3 regions of the Pseudomonas sp. S2_H01 genome follow, and region 3 is predicted to be linked to each of the others. Evidence: predicted binding sites of a transcription regulator. Region 3 holds the regulator's gene; each other region holds the start of a gene.

Region 1 (5,800 bases), 2.0 Mb from region 3:
GCCGTCTCGAGGTCGCGGATTTCACCCACCATGATCACGTCCGGATCCTGACGCAAAAACGCTCTCAAAGCTTGGGAGAAGTCCATGCCTTGGCGGGGGTTGACGTTGACTTGGTTGATGCCCTCGAGGTTGATCTCTACAGGGTCTTCCGCTGTGGAAATGTTGATATCCACGGTATTCAGGATGTTCAGGCCGGTATAAAGAGAAACGGTTTTGCCTGAACCCGTCGGCCCTGTCACGAGAATCATGCCCTGCGGCTGGCGGAGCGCTTGCAGATACAGCTCTTTTTGCTCCGGCTCATAACCCAATGCATCGATCCCCATCTGGGCACTGGTCGGGTCAAGGATACGCATAACGATTTTTTCGCCCCACAATGTAGGGAGCGTGTTCACGCGGAAATCGATCGCGCGGTTCTTCGAAATCCGTAGCTTGATTCGGCCGTCCTGAGGCTTGCGTCGCTCAGAAATATCCAGCCCTGCCATGACCTTCAGTCGAGCCGCGATTCGTCCAGCGAGTTGCGTCGGAGGTTTGGCGACCTCGTGCAAAATGCCATCTGTCCGCAGACGCACGCGGAAGGTCTTTTCATAGGGTTCAAAGTGAAGGTCCGAGGAGCCCAGTCGGATGGCATCCATCAACATCTTGTTGACGAAGCGAACAACAGGCGCATCTTCTGCATCCACTTCGCCTAGGGTTGTCTCTTTGCTGTCTGTGGTGGACTCAATCTCGAGACTGAGATCAACGTCTGCCATTTCTCCCAGACCGCTGTGCGTGTCGAAGAATTTGTCGATGGCGACACTGAGTTTGTCGTCCTCAACCAGAATGGCTTCGGTGTTCAACCCCGTGCTGAACTGAATGTCTGTAATTGCCTGATGGTTGGTTGGGTCGGAAACACCCACAAACAGCTTGTTGCCACGTCGCCATAAAGGAAGCGCTGAGTGCTGGCGAACGAGTTTCTCGCTGACCAGACCTTTGGGTTGGCTTTCTTTATCGAGGGTGCTGAGGTCGAGGAACGGAAGTCCGAACTGATCCGAGGCGACCTCTGCCAGGGTCAAGCTGTTGACCAGCTTGTTTTGAACCAGATAGCTCACCAGAGAGAGCTTGTCGCGTCGTGCCTGCTGATAGGCCTGCTGTGCAACTTTTTCATTGAGCAGTTCGGCCACAACGAGTTGTTTGGCCAAACCGGTGAGGACAACATCAGTCATAAAACCACCGAACGCAGACAGTGTCTGGTTTATAGCGTAGTCGGGCGACGCTGCCAAATGTATGCACGTAGGGTGACAAAAATTGTCAGTTATTGCTTTGTTTGGCCGTGAGGTCGGAGGTATGGGATATGGGGTATGAGTAAATTGGATATAACTAACTGGTTGAAAGTTTCGTAAAAAAAAGCCCCGGGAAACCGGGGCCTTCCAGTTCAAAAACTTAGGACGCAGCAGCCTGAGGACAGCTCTTAGGAGCCAGGTCTGGATCTTTTGCACCAGTCGTTTTGCAGGTCCATGTGCCGTCACCGCCGCGAGTCCAAGTGACCACTGCGCCCAGAACCTGAGGAGGAGCATTTACGATGGTGCAGGTAAGGGTGCCTGCGCCACTGGCCATGTTCGCGGCCAAAGTGCAGTTTCCAGTTGAAGTGTTTGTCAGTCCGGCAGACCCAGCGTCAGTCACTGTCGTGCCGTCATTTATTTTTATTTCCACGGTTGTCTTGGCTGCTGAAACTTCTGCCAACCCTGCGGCCAGCTTGGCTTTTGCTTGATAAGTGCTGTAAGCCGGGATAGCGATAGCGGCTAGGATGCCAATGATCGCGACCACGATCATCAGTTCGATCAGGGTAAAACCTTTCTGGAGTGACTTCATATCTACGCCCTTTTTGTGCAACGGAAATTTGGCAACGGAATTGACAAAGCAACCGACGTGCCATTATGCCAACGCTTTGGCTGTTAACTGGTCATCTTTGCAGCGCTGGAATTTCTGGTTAATCTGACAACGCCGCCGAAATAGCTCAGTCGGTAGAGCAGCGCACTCGTAACGCGAAGGTCGTAGGTTCGATTCCTATTTTCGGCACCAGAAACACAAAAAGCCCGGTCTTCAAGACCGGGCTTTTTCGTTTCTGGAGGGTCGGACATCCTGTAGGAGCGCGCTTGCCCGCGATTGCGGTGTATCAGCATCATCCAGCGTAACTGACCCACCGCAATCGCGGGCAAGCGCGCTCCTACAGGTTTTGCGGTGTTCGTGAGTCGGCGCGACGGCGTCCGTCAAACGCTCAGCCGCATCGACAGATCCACGGCCTTCAAATCCTTGGTCAGCGTGCCAATCGAAATGTAATCCACGCCCGTTTCGGCAATCGTGCGCAAGGTCGCATCGGTCACCCCGCCGCTGGCTTCAAGCTTCGCTTTGCCCGCCGTGAGGCGGACGGCTACGCGCATGTCGTCCAGGCTCAGTTCGTCGAGCATGATGATGTCGGCGCCGCCGTCGAGGGCTTGTTTCAGTTCGTCGAGGCTTTCGACTTCGACTTCCACTGGTTTGCCGGGCGCAATCTTGTGTGCAGCGGTGATGGCTTCGGCGATACCGCCGCAGGCGGCGATGTGGTTTTCCTTGATCAGGAAGGCGTCAAACAGGCCGATTCGGTGGTTATGGCAACCGCCGCAGGTCACGGCGTATTTCTGCGCCAGTCGCAGGCCCGGCAGGGTTTTGCGGGTGTCGAGCAGCTTGACCTGAGTGTCGGCGACCATGTCGGCGTAATGCTGGGCGCGAGTGGCGACGCCTGAAAGCATTTGCAGGAAGTTGAGCGCGCTGCGCTCGCCCGTCAGCAGCGAGCGGGCGGGGCCTTCGAGGTGGAACAGCGGTTGATTGGGTTTGACCCGCTCACCGTCGGCGACTTGCCAATGCACCGCGACGCGCTGATCCAGCTGACGAAAAACGCTGTCGACCCAGGCTGTGCCGGCGATCACTGCAGCATCGCGGGAGATCACGGTGGCCTTGGCCAGGCGCTCGGCGGGAATCAGTTGCGCGGTGATGTCGCCACTGCCGACGTCTTCAAGCAACGCACGGCGTACGTTGGCTTCGATTTCAGCGGTCAGCGTGGCAAGACGTAGATTCGGCATATCGGGCTCCACTTACTAAGTGCCCGGAGTATAAGGCAGTCGACTGTACCAACCCACCTGCACCGCTTCACGCGTTTGAGTGTATCGGCTGCACTCTGTCGGTTTTTTCGCTTCTCGTGCGACAGAATGCGATTTTCGCGGTCTATCGCTGCACATGCTTCTTCGTCCCCTCCTATTATTTCAATCAAGGCGAAGAGTCCGCTGGCGAGCGGGCCGCATTTAAAACATAATTCGCCTTGTATTTGACGTCATAGCTTTGACGTTCCGCCTGCGTACCCCAGGGACAATACCTTTGAGCGCCGTCCATTCGGAGGTCTTCTTCCGTTTGCGATCAGGTTGTGGCTGTGCATTCGTGGTTGAGTGAAGTGGATGAAAGGAGTCCTTGATGCAGAACGACAATAAAGTGGTGCCTTTGAGCAAGATGGGGCCGGACCTTCCGGGTTCCTCGCCTGTCGCTCGGCTGCCTGTCGTTCTGTTGCAGGTGCGCGACAAAGCCGCCCAGCAGCTCAAGGAAAGCCTGCAGACCCTGTTCGATAACGCCGACGACACCTTGTTCGAAATGGCGGACCGGGCGCACAACAACGCCGAACAGAATGTGTTCTTCGAAGCCATGCGCGACCTGCGCCTGAAGCGAAAGAGCATCGAACGTAACTTCCTGGACAAATTCTTCGAGGCGTTTCTGCGCCTCGGTCAGTACGAGATCGCCGAGCCGATCCTTTCTGAACCCGTTTCTTTCGACAAGCTCGCACTGGTTCACAACGATGACCTTGAGCGCACTGTGGCCATTGATGCCATGGTCACCAAGGTCGTGAACCGCGACGGCGTGGCGCTGAGCCAGCTCACCACGCGCTTGAACGAACTGATCCCGCAGCCGTTGACCGATGAAACCAACCCGCTCGGTCCGACCCTGCTGTGCGACTTCTTCTTGCAGGCCGGTCGCAATCTCGGTGTCGAGATCAAGGTCAAGCTGATCATTCTCAAGCTGTTCGAAAAGTACGCGTTGACCAACGCCGATCAGCTGTATGAAGAGGCCAACCTGCTGCTGATCTCCGCCGGTGTGTTGCCCGACCTAAAAGTGCTGCCGTCGCGCCGTTCCACCGATCGTTCCTCGAGCACTGCGCCGGCCACTGAAGCCCAGCGCGCTGACAGCGCAGCGCTTGTGCAAGCTGCCGAGAAGCTCGACAAGAGCGTTCAGGAAGTCTTCTCGGCCTTGCAGGAGCTGCTGGTTTATGTGCGCGGCAACCTGACGCCGCGTCCGGATAACAACGCCGAGTCTCGGCCCATTTCAAGCCAGGACCTGCTGCGTCTGTTGTCGCATCTGCAGCAATACGTCCCCCGCGCGGAAAATCCGGACGACTTCGATCTGCGTGCGCAACTGGAGCAACTGATCGGGCGTGTGAGTGCGCGCAGCGGCAAATTCCGCACGGTGGGCACCATCGACGAGGACGTGATCAACCTGATCTCGATGCTCTTCGAATTCATTCTCGATGACCGCAACCTGCCCGGCTCGCTGCGCGCGTTGATTGGCCGTTTGCAGATTCCGATGCTCAAAGTGGCTGTCATCGACAAGAGTTTCTTCAGTCGCGGCAGCCATCCTGCCCGTCGTCTGTTGAATGAAATTGCCTCGGCGGCGCTGGGTTGGGGCGGGCGCGACGACAGCCAGCGGGATTCGCTGTACACGCGCATCGATCAGATCGTGCAGCGCCTGTTGCACGACTTCGTCGATGACCCTGCGATCTTCACCGAACTGCTGGTCGACTTTCTGGCGTTCACCAGTGACGAACGTCGCCGCAGTGAGCTGCTGGAACAACGCACCCGTGACGCCGAAGAAGGCCGCGCGTTGGCCGAACTGGCGCGTCAGCGGGTTCAGCAGGCGCTCAATGATCGCCTGCTGGGGCGCACGCTGCCGGAAGTTGTCGTGCGCCTGTTGCAGGAAGCCTGGAGCAAGGTGCTGTTGCTGACCTGCCTCAAGCACGGCGAGCAATCGGGTGAGTGGAAAGCCGGTCTTCAGGCGATGGACGATCTGATCTGGAGCGTGGAGCCTCATGAAGAACCAGACGCCCGTCAGCGTCTGCTTGAGTTGGTGCCGGGGCTGTTGAAGTCGTTGCGTGACGGGCTGAGCAGTGCCGCGTTCGACCCGTTCGCCACCAGCGAGTTTTTCAGCCAGCTTGAAGCGTTGCATGTGCAGGCGTTCAATCACGTGGCCCGTCCGGCCGGTGAAGCGGATGAAGTCGCGGCCGATGAGCCCGGTGACGGTCCGACGATGATGGCCGTGGTGGAAGAAATCGTGCTGGTCGCGCCGGGCGAGCAGGTCATCAGCGAGCCGTCCCTGCATTTGCCCGAGAACGATGAAGGGCTGATGCAGGTCGACAAACTGCGCTTGGGAAGCTGGGTTGAAATCCAGGAAGACGAGGACCACAAGCTGCGTTGCAAGCTGGCGGCGATCGTCGAGCCAAGCGGGCGTTATGTGTTCGTCAACCGCACGGGCATGAAGGTGCTGGAAAAGACCCGCATGGGCCTGGCGGTCGAATTCCGTCGCGGCACGATTCGCGTGCTGGACGATTCGCTGCTGTTCGACCGGGCGCTGGAGTCGGTGCTGGGGAATCTGCGCAAGCTCAAGGGCTGAGGTTCGTCCCCACAGGCTATTCGTCGCACGCATGTTGCGTGCGCCCCGCATAACCCATCGGCGAATCGAATCACGATTC
Region 2 (5,800 bases), 810 kb from region 3:
TGGTGACCCATCAGCTTGAGGATACGACCGTTGCGACGCTTGCCGTCAGCGCTGATCGCCACAACCGGGGTGTTCGGCTTGACGCGACCGCGAGCGATACGGCCAACACCGATGACGCCCAGGAAGCTGTTGTAGTCCAGTGCCGAAATCTGCATCTGGAAAGGACCGTCACGGTCAACTTTCGGCGCAGGGACGTGATCGACGACCGCTTGGTACAGCGGGGTCATGTCTTCGGCCATTTCGTTGTGGTCCAGACCTGCGATGCCGTTGATGGCAGAGGCGTAGACGACCTGGAAGTCCAGTTGCTCTTCGGTAGCGCCCAGGTTGTCGAACAGATCGAAGATCTGGTCCAGCACCCAATCAGGACGCGCGCCCGGACGGTCAACCTTGTTGATGACCACGATTGGACGCAGGCCGGCTTCGAACGCCTTCTTGGTCACGAAACGGGTTTGCGGCATAGGGCCGTCTTGAGCGTCGACCAGCAGCAGAACGGAGTCAACCATCGACATCACGCGCTCTACTTCACCACCGAAGTCGGCGTGGCCCGGGGTGTCAACGATGTTGATGTGGTAGCCATTCCAGTTGATCGCGGTGTTCTTCGCGAGAATGGTAATACCGCGCTCTTTTTCCTGGTCGTTGGAGTCCATCACGCGTTCGTCGTTGAGCTCGTTGCGCTCAAGGGTGCCGGACTGGCGCAAAAGCTTGTCGACGAGGGTGGTTTTACCGTGGTCAACGTGAGCAATGATGGCGATGTTGCGTAGATTTTCGATCACTTGTGTATCTCGATCAGAGGATTCGGTCAGCTGCTTAGTGTAGGCAGCTATGAACAGTAGAGCCGGCTAAAGCCGTTACGGCTGACGACTGGTGTCGGGGGGCCGGTGACGCAAGCCACAGGCAAACAGCCCCGGGCACTTAGCTCGGTCGATAAACGCGCACATTGGCATGCCCCTCACTGAGCAAATGATGAGCATGCAGGCGACTCATGACGCCTTTGTCGCAATACAACAGGTACTGGCGCGTGTGATCCAGTTCCTTGAAACGGCTGTTCAGTGCAAAGAACGGCAGCGTTTGTACTTCAACGCCCGACAGTTCCAGCGGACGGTCTTCGGCTTCATCCGGGTGACGGATGTCGATGACCACTTGTCCGGCCAGAGCCTGACTGACTTCTTCGACCTGAACGTCCTGACCCAATTCCTCGATCACACGATCGATGGGCACCAGACGGGCGTTTTCGAGCGCACGCTCGAGTACCGCCATGTCGAATTCTTTTTCTTCATGCTCGACGCGGTTCCGTTTGGCCGCGGTCTTTGGATTGACCGAGATCACACCGCAGTATTCAGGCATGTGCCGGGCAAAATCGCCGGTGCCGATCTCGTCGGCCAGGTCGATGATGTCCTGCTTGTGACTGGCGATCAGCGGGCGCAGAACCAGCTTTTCCGTCACGCAATCGATGACCGACAGGTTAGGCAGTGTCTGGCTGGACACCTGTGAAATCGCTTCGCCGGTCACCAGCGCGTCGATTTCCAGCCTGTCGGCGATATTGGTCGCAGCGCGCAACATCATACGCTTCAATACTACGCCCATATGACTGTTATCGACTTTTCCGAGAATTTCTCCCAGAACTTCCTCGAACGGTACGCTGATGAACAGGACCCGTTGCGAGCTGCCGTACTTCTTCCAGATGAAGTGCGCGACTTCCATCACGCCCAGTTCATGGGCCCTGCCGCCCAGATTGAAGAAGCAGAAATGGCTCATCAGGCCGCGACGCATGACCTGATACGCCGCGACGGTGGAATCGAAACCGCCCGACATCAACACCAGCGTCTGCTCCAGCGAGCCCAGCGGATAACCGCCGATGCTGTTGTGCTGGCTGTGAATCACGAACAACCGTTTGTCGCGAATCTCGATGCGCACTTCAACTTCAGGCGCTTTCAGGGAGATGCCGGCCGCACCGCATTCGCGACGCAGTTTACTGCCCACGTACTTCTCGACGTCCATCGAGCTGAAGTCGTGATGGCCGGCACGCTTGCAGCGCACTGAGAAAATCTTGCCCGACAGGGCATCACCGAAGTGCAGTTTGCACTTCTCGTAGATGTCATCCATGTCGCCCAGTGGGTACTGATCGACCTGCAGGAAATGGGCAATGCCGGGCATGCAGCTCAGGCGCTCGGTCATTTCGTGCAGGACCTTCGCATCCTCAACCTTCGTTTCGACCTCAAGGTTGTCCCACACGCCATCCACCACCAGCGCCGGATCCAGATCTCGGAGCACGGTGCGGATGTTTTTAGCCAGCTGCTTGATGAAGCGCTTGCGCACAGGCCGGCTTTTAATAGTGATTTCCGGGAAAACTTTGACGATTAGTTTCATGAAAACAGCGCGCGAGGTGCCGGTCGAAAAAGGGGGGCGCGGATTATAGCGGAAATTGCTCAAGGTTTAACCAGTTATCGTATAGCCGGTCATCAGCGCACCAAAAAGGGACTGTATACAATATTGACGCACCGATAAGGTGCGTTCCTTTTCACAATTGCGACGTTTTACGCCCTAAAACCGGTTGTTTTACGCGGAAAACCCAACACAGGGCACTGGCATGCAAATTGCTCCCTTGTGAGGCAGGTTGCCTTGGCCGACTATCGCGCCCGGCATCACCCAAATTAAAGGGCCCACAACTACCCAGCCCTAATCCACCCCGGAGGACAACATGTCGAAGTCGGTTCAACTCATCAAAGATCATGACGTTAAGTGGATTGATCTGCGCTTCACGGACACCAAAGGCACTCAGCACCACGTGACCATGCCAGCTCGCGATGCGCTGGAAGACGATTTCTTCGAAGTCGGCAAAATGTTCGACGGTTCCTCCATCTCTGGCTGGAAAGGCATCGAAGCCTCCGACATGATCCTGCTGCCGGACGACGAAACTGCCGTTCTGGACCCGTTCACCGAAGAGCCGACCCTGATCCTGGTTTGCGACATCATCGAACCTTCGACCATGCAAGGTTACGACCGCGACCCACGCGCTATCGCTCACCGCGCCGAGGAATACCTGAAGTCCACCGGTATCGGTGACACCGTATTCGCCGGTCCAGAGCCAGAATTCTTCATCTTCGACGAAGTGAAGTTCAAATCCGACATCTCCGGTTCCATGTTCAAGATCTTCTCCGAACAAGGTTCGTGGATGTCCGACGCTGACATCGAAGGCGGCAACAAGGGCCACCGTCCTGGTATCAAAGGCGGCTACTTCCCGGTTCCACCGTTCGACCACGACCACGAAATCCGCACCGCAATGTGCAACGCCCTGGAAGAAATGGGCCAGGTCGTCGAAGTTCACCACCACGAAGTGGCAACCGCTGGCCAGAACGAAATCGGCGTGAAATTCAACACGCTGGTCAAGAAGGCTGACGAAGTTCAGACCCTGAAGTACGTGGTACACAACGTTGCCGATGCGTACGGCCGCACCGCGACCTTCATGCCTAAGCCTCTGTACGGCGACAACGGCTCGGGTATGCACGTACACATGTCCATCGCCAAAGATGGCAAGAACACCTTCGCGGGCGAAGGCTATGCCGGCCTGTCCGACACCGCCCTGTACTTCATCGGCGGTATCATCAAGCACGGTAAGGCGCTGAACGGCTTCACCAACCCGTCGACCAACTCCTACAAGCGTCTGGTCCCAGGTTTTGAGGCACCGGTCATGCTGGCCTACTCGGCTCGCAACCGTTCCGCTTCGATCCGTATTCCTTACGTCTCCAGCCCACGCGGCCGTCGTATCGAAGCACGTTTCCCGGACCCATCGGCTAACCCATACCTGGCGTTCGCTGCTCTGTTGATGGCTGGCCTGGACGGTATCCAGAACAAGATCCACCCTGGCGATGCAGCTGACAAAAACCTGTACGACCTGCCACCTGAAGAGGCTGCAGAGATCCCACAAGTTTGCGGCAGCCTGAAAGAAGCGCTGGAAGAACTGGACAAGGGCCGTGCGTTCCTGACCAAAGGCGGCGTGTTCAGCGATGACTTCATCGACGCTTACATCGCGCTGAAATCGGAAGAAGAAATCAAGGTACGTACCTTCGTACACCCACTGGAATACGAGCTGTACTACAGCTGCTGATCCAGTCGCGCCAGCGCCTGCTGCGTGAACGAGAGGCCTCCTTCGGGAGGCCTTTTTTATTGCGCGATCCGTTGGCTATAAATATGTACCGCAGATGAAAACGCGGCTTCCGGCAACCTTGTGTTTCTGCTCTTCTACAGCACAAGGATTTAGTTCATGTTCAAACCTGGCCCTGCTTGCCTGCTCCTGGCGATGATCACCCTCGGCGGATGCGTCACCGCTCAAACATCCGATATTTCCGTCGCTTCGGGCGTCCAGTCGACCGTTCTGCTGAAAAGCTCGAGTTCCTGGGACGGAATGTCTTATGACGCCTATCCTGCCGGCATACCTGAGCTGACCGTTTTGAACATCAAAATCCCCGCCAACACGGCCCTCAACTGGCACGAACACCCGATGCCCAATGCGGCCTATGTCGTGTCCGGCCATCTCAAAGTGGAAACCCGCGAGAGTGGTCAGTCGATTCTGCTCAAGCCAGGTGATGTACTGCCTGAAATGGTCAACAGGCAGCACCGAGGCGTCACGGGGAATACTGCAGTGGAACTCGTTGTCTTTTATGCGGGCACCGCGGGAATGCCGCTCTCATCCAGCCAACCTGTTAAAGAGTGATCGTTCGGTCATACACGAGTGCAAGACAATGCTTAAACAGCTTCAACGCGTTGCCTTAACCTGCGCCCTGGTGTCCACCGGCCTTTACGCGGCTCCCGCTCAACAGCCTCCCGCGCAGCTTCAGCCGCTCATTGAGGCCATGGAGCTGAGGCTGGACATTGCCAATGACGTGGCGCGCAGCAAATGGCACAGCGGCAAACCGGTGCAGGACAGTGAGCGTGAGCGTCAGGTGATCCGGAACGCCGAATCACGGGCGGGCGAATTCAAGCTGACGGGCGCCGATGTCCGGGAATTCATGACGGCCCAAATGGAAGCCAACAAGATGGTGCAATACGCGCGCATCGAACAGTGGCATGAAACCGGGCACTCTCCAGAGAAGCCCGAGGCCAGCCTGACCGACGGCATCCGGGGTCGTCTGGATACGCTGCTGCCGGTGCTGATGCGGAGCTACTCGGCGTTCCAGCCTTATCGCAACGATGCGAGATGCCCCGGCTGGGTGCAGTCACAGATCCAGCGACAGGCAGGTGATCCCGTCATCGTGACCGCGCTGCAACGAGCGGCAGGCGACCTCTGCCGTACAACGGCAGCCCCGTAAAAGGGCGCGCCGGTGCGCGTCTCAAATGACACCGTCGGTCAGTATTCCTCTATGCTGCCTCGTACCGCGCCATGCATTTAGCGCGACACCATTGTTGGTTGTCCTGATCGCAGCACTGGAGTGTTCATGCGTCAATGTCTCGCCTTTCTGCTGCTGGTGCTTGCACTGCCCGCTGCCGCGCAGATCTACAAATATACCGACGCCAACGGCAATACGGCCTACAGCAACCAGCCGCCCAACGGCACCCGGGCCGAAACGGTCGAATTGCCACCGCTCAACAGCGTACCAACCGTTGCACCGGCGCCCGCTACCACGAGCCCGCCACAAAACCAGAGCCAGACACAGCAAAACACAGCGGCCTACGCCGTGCTGGAGCTGACCGACCTGCCGGATGGCGAAGCGTTACGCGCCAACAACGGCAGCTTTACGGTCGGCGTGGCAGTACAGCCGCGCCTGCAATCGGGCCATTTGCTGCAACTCGTGATCGATGGCAA
Region 3 (5,800 bases):
CGCCGCCTACTTATAGAAGTGCATTTATGCTGAGCAAACGATTTCGTACGTTTTTGATCTTCGGTGTGCTGGCACTGCTGCTTGCAGCGGCTGGCTACTGGAACATCAGCCCTGAAAGTTTCATGGACCAGCCCAAGGCTGCCGTGGACGAAAGCGCCATCGACTACTATGCGATGAACGCGCACAGCATTCAGTACCTGCCCGATGGCTCGATGCAATACGATATGACCGCTGACAAGGTCGAACACCTGAAGGCCACCGACGTCACCCTGATGACGACCCCGGTCCTGCAGATGTTTCGCGGATCGGAGTTCCCGTGGCATGTTCAGAGCGTGCGCGCCGAAGTGTCGCCGGGCGGGGATCACGTCGAGCTGATCGACAAGGTTCGCATCAATCGCACCGACGAAAAGAACCGAACCACCATCATCACCAGCACACGCATGACTGTCTTCCCCCAGAAGCAATATGCGGAAACCGCGCAACCCGTTAGAATCGACGGCTTTAACGGCGTGAGCACGGGTACGGGTATGAAAGCCTATCTAAAAGAAAGCAGGATACACCTGCTATCGAACGCAAGAGGACAGTATGAGGCTCCTTAAAACCCTCCCTATTTTGCTCGGTCTGGGCGCAGCACTGGGAAGCGTGAGCGCCTGGGCTCTGCCGAACGATCAGGATCAGCCTATCCGCATTCAGGCCGACGACGCCCAGCTGGACGACAAGCAAGGCATCGCCACCTATACCGGTAACGTGATCATCACCCAAGGGTCGATGAAGGTGACCGGCAACACCGTGACCATGACCCGTACGCCTGCAGGCGACATCGACGTCGTGACCTCGGTGGGCAACCTGGCCTACTTCGAGCAGTTGCAGACGGCCGGTGACACCAAACCCGTTCAGGGCTGGGGCGTCACTATTCAGTACCACGCGCCGCAAAACCGCATCGTGCTGATCGACAAGGCCAAGGTGATCGACAAGGACAGCAACGTGACGCAGGGCGAGAAAATCGTCTACGACACCGTCCGCAAACTGGCGAGTGCCGGCCGAGCCACAGGCAGCAAAGTCACCGAATCGCGCCCTCGTGTCGACATGGTGATTCAGCCGAAAAAGAAAACCGACCAGCAGAAGGCCCAGTAATGGCAACGCTGAAAGCCCAACACCTGGCCAAGGCTTACAAAAGCCGCCAGGTCGTGCGAGACGTCAGCCTGTCCATCGACAGCGGCCAGATCGTCGGTCTTCTGGGCCCTAACGGTGCAGGCAAGACCACATGCTTCTACATGATCGTGGGCCTCGTTCAGGCCGATCAGGGGCGCGTGCTGATCGACGACCAGGACGTCAGCCACCAACCGATGCACGGCCGCGCCCGCGCCGGTATCGGCTATTTGCCGCAAGAAGCCTCGATCTTCCGCAAGCTGTCGGTGTCGGACAACATCATGGCCATCCTTGAGACCCGCAAGGAGCTTGATCGCGCCGGACGTCGCAAAGAACTGGAGAGCCTGCTCCAGGAGTTCCATATCACGCACATCCGCGACAACCTGGGCATGAGCCTGTCCGGTGGTGAGCGTCGTCGCGTGGAAATCGCCCGCGCACTGGCCACGGCGCCGAAGTTCATCCTGCTCGATGAACCCTTTGCCGGGGTCGACCCGATCTCCGTGGGTGACATCAAGCAGATCATCTACCATCTCAAGGCCAAGGGTATCGGCGTTCTGATCACCGACCACAACGTCCGCGAGACCCTCGACATCTGCGAAACGGCCTACATCGTTAACGATGGGCAACTGATCGCGGAAGGCGATGCTGAAACCATCCTGGCCAACCAGTTGGTCAAAGAAGTGTATCTCGGCCACGAGTTCCGCCTGTAACCGGACGATGACAAGGGGTTGGCCGGCGACCGCAGTGTGCGCCTGACCGCCAACCTCGTTTTAATTGTCATCACACCCTAGGCAAACACTCCGGTTTCAGGCATATAATTTGCTTAAGTTGGCGCCCAGGCGCCCCAGTAGTGGATGGCGCGCATGTGCGCCGGCGAATAAGGTGTTAAGTCTCTGCCATGAAACCTTCGCTAGTCTTGAGAATGGGCCAGCAGCTGACGATGACGCCGCAGCTGCAACAGGCCATCCGCTTACTCCAACTGTCGACGCTGGATCTCCAACAGGAAATCCAGGAGGCACTGGAGTCCAACCCTATGCTCGAGCGCCAGGAAGAAGGCGACGACTTCGATAACGTCGACCCCATGGCCGACAACATCGAGCAAAAGCCCAACCCGGACGTTCAGGAACCGACTTATCAGGAGTCCGCGCCCACCGTCGACAACCTGGAAGACGGCGAATGGAGCGAGCGCATTCCCAACGAACTGCCTGTCGACACCGCCTGGGAAGACGTTTACCAGACCAGCGCCAGCAGCCTGCCCAGCAACGATGACGACGAATGGGATTTCACCACGCGCACGTCCGTCGGTGAGAGCCTGCAAAGCCATCTGCTCTGGCAGTTGAACCTGGCGCCGATGTCCGACACCGATCGCCTGATCGCTGTCACGCTGATTGACTGCATCAACAACCAAGGCTATCTCGACGAGTCCCTCGAGGAACTGCTGGACGCTTTTGATCCAGAGCTCGATATCGAACTGGACGAGATCGAGGCCGTTCTGCACCGCATTCAGCAATTCGAACCTGCCGGCATTGGTGCTCGCAACCTCAGCGAATGCCTGTTGCTGCAACTGCGTCAGTTACCGGCGAAGACCAAATGGCTCGCGGAAGCTCAACGCCTGGTCGGCGATTACATCGACCTGTTGGGCAGCCGTGACTACGCGCAACTGATGCGCCGCATGAAGCTCAAGGAAGATGATCTGCGCCAGGTCATCGAACTGGTGCAAAGCCTGAACCCGCGTCCAGGGTCCCAGATCGAGTCCACCGAAGCGGAATACGTCGTTCCCGATGTGATCGTGCGCAAGGACAACGAACGCTGGCTGGTCGAGCTCAATCAGGAAGCCGTTCCGCGCCTGCGGGTCAATCCGCAGTACGCTGGCTTTGTGCGTCGTGCCGACACGAGCGCCGACAACACCTTCATGCGCAACCAGTTGCAGGAAGCGCGCTGGTTCATCAAAAGCCTGCAGAGCCGTAACGAAACCCTGATGAAGGTTGCGACCCAGATCGTGGAACATCAGCGTGGTTTCCTTGAGTACGGTGACGAGGCGATGAAACCGCTGGTATTGCACGACATCGCCGAGGCGGTCGGCATGCACGAATCGACGATCTCGCGCGTGACCACGCAAAAGTTCATGCATACCCCGCGCGGCATCTACGAACTGAAATACTTCTTTTCCAGCCACGTCAGCACCTCTGAAGGCGGCGAATGCTCGTCTACCGCCATCCGCGCGATCATCAAAAAACTGGTTGCCGCGGAAAATCAGAAAAAGCCGTTGAGTGACAGCAAGATCGCTGGTTTACTGGAGGCACAAGGCATTCAAGTGGCCCGTCGCACCGTCGCCAAATACCGCGAGTCTCTAGGGATAGCGCCTTCCAGCGAACGCAAGCGATTGATGTAAGGGTCACAGGCCACAGCGTTCCAGTGGCAGGCAACCAAGCCTGCCTCTTAATGCACTGGCAACGAAGGAGAAGCTGTATGCAAGTCAACATCAGTGGACACCAACTGGAAGTGACCAAGCCCCTGCGCGAGTACATCGAGCTGAAGCTGAAAAAGCTCGAAGGGCACTTTGACAAGATTACCAACGTGCAGGTGACGATGGCCGTCGAGAAACTCAAACAGAAGATCGAGGCCACCCTGCATATCCACGGTGGAGAGGTGGTTGCCAATGCGGAGCATGACGACATGTACGCGGCAATCGACCTGCTCACTGACAAGCTAGACAGACAATTGCTCAAGCATAAGGAAAAGCAGCAAAGCATCCTCAAAGGTGCGGCCGCTCGCTGACACTCCCCATCCATGATCCGACTTGAAAACATTCTGACCCCTGGCCGTTCACTCGTGAACGTGCCAGGCGGCAGCAAAAAAGCCGTCCTCGAAGAGATTGCCAAAATGATCGGGCAGCAGGTGCCCGAATTCGACTGGCAAACCGTCTACGAAAGCCTTATTGCCCGCGAGAAGCTGGGTTCTACCGGCTTCGGTAACGGAATCGCGATCCCTCACTGTCGACTCAAAGGCTGCACGTCTCCGGTCAGCGCAGTGCTGCACCTGGAAAAGCCTGTCGATTTCGATGCCATCGACGGCGCCCCGGTGGACCTGCTGTTCGTGTTGCTGGTCCCTGAAGCCGCCACCGATGCACACCTCGAATTGCTCCGACAGATCGCCAGCATGCTCGACCGCGCCGATGTGCGCGCCAGCCTGCGTAACGCGAAAAGCAGCGACGAACTGTACAACGTCGTGCTCCACGTACAGAACGGGCACTGACCATGCGCATGATCATCGTCAGCGGTCGCTCCGGCTCCGGCAAGAGCACGGCCCTCGATGTTCTGGAAGACAGCGGTTTTTACTGCGTCGACAACCTGCCCGCTGGCCTGCTGCCTGAACTGGCCGAACGCGCACTGATCAACACGGAGCTGGCGGAACCTCTGCTGGCAGTGTCCATCGACGCCCGCAACCTGCCCAGTCACCTGACCCGTTTTCCGCGAATGCTCGAAGAGGTTCGCAGCCGGCACATCCGGTGCGATGTACTGTTTCTGGACGCCGAGGAGTCCACGCTGCTCAAGCGGTTCTCCGAAACCCGCCGTCGTCACCCGCTGAGCAATGCGACACGCTCGCTGGCCGAGGCGATCCGTGACGAGAAAACCTTGCTCGGGCCGATCATCGATCTCGCCGACCTGACCATCGACACGACCCACCTGAACCTCTATCAGCTGCGCGATACGCTCAAGTTACGGCTGCTGAACAAGCCTGAACCGGGTACCGCTTTCCTGATCGAATCGTTTGGCTTCAAACGGGGCATGCCCGTGGACGCGGACCTGGTGTTCGACGTTCGCTGCCTGCCTAACCCGTACTGGAAGCCTGAATTGCGCGAGCAATCCGGGCTTGATAAGCCGGTAGCCGACTACTTGGCCGCGCAGTCAGATGTCGAAGAAATGTTCCAGGACATCTCGTCGTACCTGACCAAGTGGTTGCCGCGGTTCGCCGCCAGCAACCGCGCCTACGTCACCATAGCCATTGGCTGCACCGGCGGACACCACCGCTCCGTCTACCTGACCGAACGCCTGGGTCAGTCCCTGCAACAGTCGCTCAAGAATGTTCAGGTCCGCCACCGCGACCTAAGCTGAAAGGATCCCCATCGCGATGCCCGCTCACCAGATCACCATCATCAACAAGCTGGGCCTGCACGCCCGCGCTGCAGCAAAGTTCGTTGGCGTTGCCGGCAAATACCCCTGCCAGATCAGGGTCGGCCGTAGCCCCGACAGCATGGTCGACGGCAAGAGCATCATGGCCGTCATGATGCTGGCCGCCGGCAAAGGCACCGAGATCCATCTCTTCACGGAAGGTGACGAGGAACAAGCCGCGCTGGACGGCTTGATCGAACTGATCAACAACAGGTTTGACGAGGGCGAGTAATCGCCCTTTTCACCTTTTTGAGCAGCATTTCCTCTCTCGGTCTCTCATCAACCGATTCTGATTCCTACACCTCAAGTGGCAGGAACAAACTTGATCAATCGTCGTGATGGATCTTTAATTCAGCGCCTTGAAACGCCCTTCGCGAATGATCACCCCCGTGCATGGATCAGCCTGGCGGCGACGCTGCCCACCATGCCGCGCGAACGGGAGTAACGGTTGAATCACCACAGAGCTGATCGATGACACT

Evidence for each region. Region 3 encodes sigma-54, which starts transcription at its own class of promoters, with help from an activator protein. Its sites were predicted from a motif close to ANTGGCATNNANNTTGCTNT; they were not measured.
Region 1: AB4N84_RS06635 (pilin) is a predicted target of sigma-54. The motif match lies at 1,894-1,913, and genes of this name have one in related genera.
Region 2: glnA (glutamate--ammonia ligase) is a predicted target of sigma-54. The motif match lies at 2,582-2,601, and genes of this name have one in related genera.

The regions. Positions count from the first base shown of each region.
Region 1 is NZ_CP162756.1:1,500,454-1,506,253, reverse strand. Features, by position in the region: gene pilB (type IV-A pilus assembly ATPase PilB) at 1-1,202, opposite strand, end outside; gene AB4N84_RS06635 (pilin) at 1,420-1,848, opposite strand; tRNA gene AB4N84_RS06630 (tRNA-Thr) at 1,983-2,058, shown strand; gene nadC (carboxylating nicotinate-nucleotide diphosphorylase) at 2,247-3,095, opposite strand; gene AB4N84_RS06620 (DUF1631 domain-containing protein) at 3,481-5,721, shown strand.
Region 2 is NZ_CP162756.1:2,706,419-2,712,218, reverse strand. Features, by position in the region: gene typA (translational GTPase TypA) at 1-773, opposite strand, end outside; gene thiI (tRNA uracil 4-sulfurtransferase ThiI) at 913-2,367, opposite strand; gene glnA (glutamate--ammonia ligase) at 2,699-4,105, shown strand; gene AB4N84_RS12000 (cupin domain-containing protein) at 4,262-4,711, shown strand; gene AB4N84_RS11995 (chorismate mutase) at 4,740-5,306, shown strand; gene AB4N84_RS11990 (DUF4124 domain-containing protein) at 5,433-5,800, shown strand, end outside.
Region 3 is NZ_CP162756.1:3,521,231-3,527,030, reverse strand. Features, by position in the region: gene AB4N84_RS15755 (KdsC family phosphatase) at 1-16, shown strand, start outside; gene lptC (LPS export ABC transporter periplasmic protein LptC) at 27-599, shown strand; gene lptA (lipopolysaccharide transport periplasmic protein LptA) at 586-1,134, shown strand; gene lptB (LPS export ABC transporter ATP-binding protein) at 1,134-1,859, shown strand; gene AB4N84_RS15735 (RNA polymerase factor sigma-54) at 2,048-3,541, shown strand; gene hpf (ribosome hibernation-promoting factor, HPF/YfiA family) at 3,619-3,927, shown strand; gene ptsN (PTS IIA-like nitrogen regulatory protein PtsN) at 3,940-4,404, shown strand; gene rapZ (RNase adapter RapZ) at 4,407-5,264, shown strand; gene AB4N84_RS15715 (HPr family phosphocarrier protein) at 5,281-5,553, shown strand; gene AB4N84_RS15710 (hypothetical protein) at 5,644-5,766, shown strand.